DNA from 2 places in the Flocculibacter collagenilyticus genome. Region 2 is predicted to be linked to the other one. Evidence: predicted binding sites of a transcription regulator. Region 2 holds the regulator's gene; the other holds the start of a gene.
What was found. The regulator LexA, encoded in region 2, represses DNA repair genes until DNA is damaged. The targets are predictions, from matches to a motif close to TACTGTATNNNNATACAGTA.
Positions count from the first base shown of each region.

Region 1: a site for LexA is predicted at 2,214-2,233, ahead of uvrD (DNA helicase II). Genes of this name have one in related genera too.

Region 1 covers NZ_CP059888.1:81,096-84,533, reverse strand. The annotation lists gene HUU81_RS00350 (NRAMP family divalent metal transporter) at 1-1,222, shown strand, start outside; gene HUU81_RS00345 (PEP-CTERM sorting domain-containing protein) at 1,343-1,951, opposite strand; gene uvrD (DNA helicase II) at 2,317-3,438, shown strand, end outside.
Region 2 covers NZ_CP059888.1:463,210-466,647, reverse strand. The annotation lists gene coxB (cytochrome c oxidase subunit II) at 1-960, opposite strand, end outside; gene lexA (transcriptional repressor LexA) at 1,640-2,257, opposite strand; gene HUU81_RS02070 (hypothetical protein) at 2,800-2,970, opposite strand; gene HUU81_RS02065 (hypothetical protein) at 3,246-3,438, opposite strand, start outside.

The DNA.
Region 1 (3,438 bases), 380 kb from region 2:
TGTGCAATCCACACGCGCTGGTGCTGATTTCGGCTTTGCTTTACTTGGCTTTATTTTATTAGCTCACGTCATTAAGTATCCATTCTTTTTGTTCGGCCCTACTTACGCCAGCACCACTGGAAAAAGCTTACTCGACGGCTATAAAGATGTAGGTAACTGGGCATTCTACCTGTTTTTGCTGCTCACCTTTATTACCATGTTCTTTGTACAAGCGGGCGTTACAATTGTGACGTCTGCACTCGCCCTCAATTTGTTTGGCGACCTCTTGAGTTTATCGCAGTGGGCAAGCTTCATTTTATTTACCGTCATCGTTATCTTAATTATTGGCCGCTACGCCCTACTGAATCGCTTGTTGAAATGGATGATGCTAATACTTGCTGTTTTTAGCGTACTTGCATGGTTAGCGGCTATCTCACGACTGGGCTTTACTCCAGCTAGCGCTATTAATACCAGTGATATGTTTAACACGCTAACTGCCGCAACCAGTATTGCGTTTATTGTTGCATTAATGGGATGGATGCCTACTTCGTTGGAAGTGTCGGTTTGGCATTCGCTATGGACCTTATCACGCAAGCAATCAGGTAAATTAATTGGCGTTACAGATGCCACGCTAGACTTTAAAATTGGCTACTTAACAAGTTTTATACTGGCCATAATTTTTACCTGGCTTGGAGCATTACTGATGTTTGGCCAAGGGGTTTCGTTTGCTAATTCAGCCGCTGCATTTGCTAGCCAATTAGTTAGTATTTATAGTAGCGCCTTAGGTGAATGGAGCTGGAGTTTAATGGCGGTGATCACTTTCATTGCACTATTTTCTACCACGTTTGCCGTGTCTGATGGCTTTCCACAAGTATGGAAGCGTGCCTATGTTATTCATCAGTCGAATAAAGTAACACCGATTAATCATTCGCAAGAGGCCAACGCCGATAGGGTTAATGTAATTAGTAATCGCGTGTATGTATCTAGCTTACTCATGTTAGCAATAGGCGGTTGGTGGATCATTTACGATTTTACTGCGGACATCAAAGCGCTATTAGACTTTGTCACCACAGTGTCATTCGTTAGCGCACCGATTTATGCTTGGCTTAATTACAAAGTGATTACCTCTAGCAAAGTGCCTTTAGCGCACCAGCCAACAGGTGTGTTTAAATGGTATACCTTAAGCAGTCTATCGTTATTAACTATATTTAGTGGTTATTTTTTGTATTGGCGATTTGGCTAACTAATTAGCCAAGGGTGTTGAGCTAAACAAGAGTGTGGTGTAAGCATGTGTGAGATTAATGAGCCGCAGGGGGCTGCGACTCATTCAATGTGCAATATGTTTAATGCCTATGTGTGTAGATTATGCAATGCGGCGCACACCGATCATCATTAGCCCCAAGGCAATAACAAAAATAGTGGCTGGCTCAGGGATGGTTGCAACACCCAATATTTCAACATCGTCGCGTGAGTCATCAACCCAAACCATAAATGCAGAACCTGAAAAGCTGCCATTAAATTCAAATGGCCACTCTGATTCAAACTGCGGGCCAGTTAGGCCAATTGCTGAATTACCTATTGTGATGTCATTTAATGCCGATAAGCTAACTTCTGAAAAGTTAATGTCATCGCTTGAATCTAAGTCGCCAACAAAAATATCAAAAATACTGACTTTATTTGAAAAAACAAATAATAAGCCTTCATCAGGATCGCTAGCAAAATCACTTGAAGAACCCGCATCCAGATCATTGCCATCATTCAATGATGACAATACACCTAAGCCGCTATCATCACGAAACACACCAAGATCGTTACCCACAACTTGGCTCCAACCTTCAATTTGATTACCCGATGCATCAAAGTTACCAGTCCACGCTGTTACAGATAATGATAAATTACCCGCGGTGAACATCATTTCGTTTGCCACCGTTTCATTATTGTCATCCCAGAACGGAATGTAATGATCTGCCATAAGCGTAGCCGAGGCGTTAAAAGAGAATACACTTTGACATAAGCAAAGCACAAAAAGAATGGACTGTTTCATGAATGGATTACTTCTTATTAGTGGTACAACAAAATTTTTATGCTTAAAGCAATAATCAAACCAACTTAAAAAGCCATTATAAAACATCAACTTTACTGCTTCTAAGTAACGAGCAGCATTTCTTATGTAAAATTTACTGACAATATTTTATTAGCGATTTTAATCTTATTTCCATTTCATAATTTTTAACCACTGTTATAATATACAGCACTTTTTATCTATTTTTTATACCGCTCATCGGCAGTCGACACATCTCAATGCTGTTCAGGTGACCAGAACTAATCAGGCGAATTATGGACGTTTCTCATCTTATTGAACATTTAAATGACCGCCAGCGTGAAGCGGTATCGGCACCATTGCAAAGCATGTTAGTGCTGGCAGGTGCTGGCAGTGGCAAAACCCGAGTGTTAGTACACCGCATTGCTTGGCTGATGCAAGTCGAGCAAGCGTCACCGTTTAGTATCATGGCTGTTACCTTTACTAATAAGGCGGCTGCTGAAATGCGAGGCAGAGTGCAAACTTTAATGGGCAGTCATGTTGGCGGGATGTGGCTTGGCACATTTCATGGGCTAGCCCATCGATTTTTACGCACACATTTTCAAGAAGCAAGCTTGCCTGAGACGTTTCAAATTTTAGACTCTGACGATCAATATCGCTTTATTCGCCGCACCCTTAAAGCATTAAATTTAGACGAGAAGCATTACCCACCCAAGCAAGTGCAATGGTTTATTAATAATAAAAAAGATGAAGGGCTGCGCCCACAGCACATTGAAAGCTACGATCACACCGAAAAGCAAATGCTAAAAGTGTACGCAAGTTATCAAGAAGCCTGTGACCGTGCTGGTTTAATCGATTTTGCAGAAATTTTGTTACGCGCACACGAAACGCTATTAAAGCATCCACCACTATTGCGCCATTACCAACAACGCTTCGAGCATATTTTGGTAGACGAGTTTCAAGATACTAACACCGTACAATATGCTTGGTTGCGACTGTTAGCCGGAGAACATGGCAACATTACGATAGTTGGAGATGATGATCAGTCAATTTACGGCTGGCGCGGCGCCAAAATAGAAAACATTCACAAGTTCACCAATGACTTTCCTAACGCGCAAACAATACGGCTAGAACAAAACTATCGCTCAACTAATACCATTCTAAAAGCAGCCAACCAACTCATTGAAAATAATAGTGCGCGTATGGGTAAAGAATTATGGACTGATGGCGATGCAGGCGAGCCAATCTCACTATACGCTGCCTACAATGAATTAGACGAAGCAAGGTTTATAGTTAACGCCATTGAGCAATGGTCAAGCAAAGGTAATACATTAAACGATGTCGCCATTTTATATCGTAATAATGCTCAATCGCGGGCACTGGAAGATGCGATCCGTCAGGCCAATCTAAAATACCGC
Region 2 (3,438 bases):
ACCCTTACCATTTACAACAATGTCAATGTGCGCATCTAATTCGCCTGTAGCAATTGGGCTATTTTTAATACCTGGAAAGACTCCTGGTATACCTTGCCCATTAGGTTGGTGACATGCCGCACAGCTGGTGTTATATACTTTTTCACCCACTGCCATTAACTCATCCTGAGACATATTCATCGCCAATAATTTTTGTTCTTCTTCTTTGGCTTTTTGTTGCACTAATTTAGTTTCGTTGAGCCACTTCTCATATTCAGCAGGGGCTTTTGCAATAACGACAACTGGCATGAAGCCATGATCTTTTCCGCATAACTCAGCACATTGACCACGATAAATCCCTGGTTCATTTACCTCGGTCCACGCTTCATTAATAAACCCGGGATTTGCGTCTTTTTTCACCGCAAAGTCTGGCACCCACCAGCTATGAATAACGTCATCAGAAGTAATTAAAAAACGCACTTTTTTATTGGTAGGAATAACAAGGGGGCGGTCAACTTCAAGCAAGTAGTTTTTGCCTTTTTGCCGTTTGTTTGCAATCTCACTTTTAGGAGTAGCCATTAAGCTATAAAACTCAACACCACTATCTAAATACTTGTAGTGCCATTTCCATTGCGAGCCAGTAACCTGAATGCTGACATCAGCTTTGCTGGTATCTTCCATCGCCATTAATGTAAGTGTTGCCGGAATAGCCATACCTACCAAAATAAAAAATGGAATTGCTGTCCATACAATTTCAACTTTTGTATTTTCATGGAATTGTGCAGGCACTGCACCTTTAGATTTACGATGGTGGTAAATAGACCAAAACATCACACCAAACACGGCAAGACCAATTACACAACAAATCCAAAAAATGGTCATGTGTAATCCGTATACTTGTTCACTAATTGCGGTCACACCTTTAGTCATATTTAAAGGTAACTCTTCCGCAGTAACGTTACCTGCCAAGAACGCAAGCATGATCCACCAGCGACGACAACTCAATATGGTCACGTGACTTCTCCTCTGTCTTTTGCTAAAGCAAAAAGCAGATCGAAATGCACTGTACTACTTAACCTGTGCGACGATTCCGCTCAATTATTATTGTTATATTTCGAACAGCTCGCACTTGCTAACACCTCAGAGGCAGCAATTAAGAAGTAATTTAAATAAAAAAGAACACCATATTTGTAAACATCTCACAGTACTAACGGTGCTATTTTTATTATTTCCCGTTCTCCACGTAATGGTTTGACTTAGCGCACGCCTCAACCATCTCGTTTGCTGATTATGACTCTAAGATTTTAGATTAGTATTTTCGAAATACTTATTATTATCTTTATGTTACGTATCGATTAAACTAAGTCTCTTGATAGTTTTTTAATCGAATTGTGTATTAGAATTAAACAAATCAGACAAATAATCTACAGTTATTTGAAAAAAATTATAAAAATTTTGTGCATATCATGAGCAAACTAAGAAAGGACGTACGATGCAGGTTTAAATAAATTTTTCACTTACGACAATTTTACCACTAGCTAGCGCAAGCCTAATTTATGAAAAGGTGTGGGTAGTATAAAAATGAAAAATAGCCAACTGCATTTAGCTAGCTATTTTAATGTTGGACATTTTTTAATAGAAAATAAATCGTTAGAGAAGCTTAAAACCAGTCTGCATTTCGAATAACGCCAACAGCTAGTCCTTCAATTGCAAACGGTTGATAAGTTAAGTCTACAACAATGGTATCAAACTCATCGTTTTCAGCGTGAAGCAGCACTTTGTCGCCTTTCTTTTCAAGACGCTTAACCGTTACATCGTCTTCTACTCTTGCAACGACCACTTGCCCGTTTTCGGCCACTTCCGCTTTTTTAACCGCAAGTAAATCGCCATCCATGATACCTATGTCTTTCATACTCATACCATTAACACGTAGTAAGTAATCAGCGTTAGGCTTAAATAAATGAGGATCAACCTTATAATGCGCTTCAACATGTTCTTGCGCTAAAATAGGTGAACCCGCTGCCACTTGACCAATTAGCGGTAACCCTTCTTCTTCAAATGTATCATCTTCAACAAGGCGGATACCGCGTGATGTTCCCGGAATAATCTCAATAAAGCCTTTTTTTGCTAACGCTTTTAAATGCTCTTCCGCAGCGTTAGCGGATTTAAACCCTAGCGTTTTCGCAATTTCTGCTCGTGTTGGCGGCATGCCTGTAGCATGAATTTTATCTTTAATAAGCTGCAGTATTTCCGACTGCCTCGGCGTTAATGGGCGCATACGCTGTTATTCCATACAGTACATTGATACTGTGAGTATATACAGTTAATGATAGATGGCAAAGAGTTTATTACATTGATGCGTAATTATCTTTTCTTCGAAGTTATTCATCTTCAGGGGGATCACCCTCATCTTCTTTTTCGCAGCTCTTGTTTAGGGCGTGTTGACCTTTTTAAATACAGGAGGGGGAATAGAAAAAATTGATATAAGTGGAAAAATAGTAAGTAGTAGAAATGCGCCTTTTGGCATGCGCTTAGCCCAGCGTACTAGTCTCATCAATCCGTAAATTAACAAGGCAAATAACAAAAGCCCAAAGCAGAAAATTATATTTTCAATCGTGCTTAACTCATACATTTTCCTCATCCTATCGCCATGTTAACCATGAATAAATGGCTCTTAATTGCGATAACTCAATCGCTAAAATGTATTTTTAGCAACAGGCTGGCATCTTTGAGCCTAAGAAAACTAAATGGCTTTTTACTATGCTAGGAGAAGAGGCGCAATCAACAACGCTGCGCCTGCATGTTGAACGGCTATACAAGTTAAGTATTAGCGTTATTATGTTTCAATATAAATGCAATGCCTAATAAGATAAACATCGCTGCAATCCCAAAAAATGATAACTGCTCACTGAAGACAGCCGCTGTAGCAAAAGCGGCACCGCATGCAATAAGCAAGTACCCACCTGATTTCTGATTCTTATCTATTTTCATAAATCACACATAAACCCTAACCTTATCCAATACTTATACTGTATTAGACTAGGTTTATGAAAATAACAAGGACCCCTTTCTTATATAGTACTATGCTAAAACACTTTCCTATAGCTAAGGACTGCCTCAGCATGAAGCATGAGAGTTACCTCTTAGTTTGTTTTGATTTAAAGATTCAGCACCTTTATAAAACGGGTAACTCTCACGTTTTCAATGTTGATGTGTCAGATCTTGTCTGACCTAATACAAATCTGAACTAATACAAATAAGTGTTCTTATAATTCATCTGCGAATTTTTCTGCGAATTTACGCACTTTGGGGGTGTGCCCATTTTTAGATAAATCTTCTAAAAGTGCTTTGTATTTTATATTGCCAGAGCTCCCAAGAACGCGACAGCCCCAAGCATAAAAATCAGAGAACTTCATATATCTGTTGCGTGGAATCGTGGCTTCTATGCTAAGGATTTCG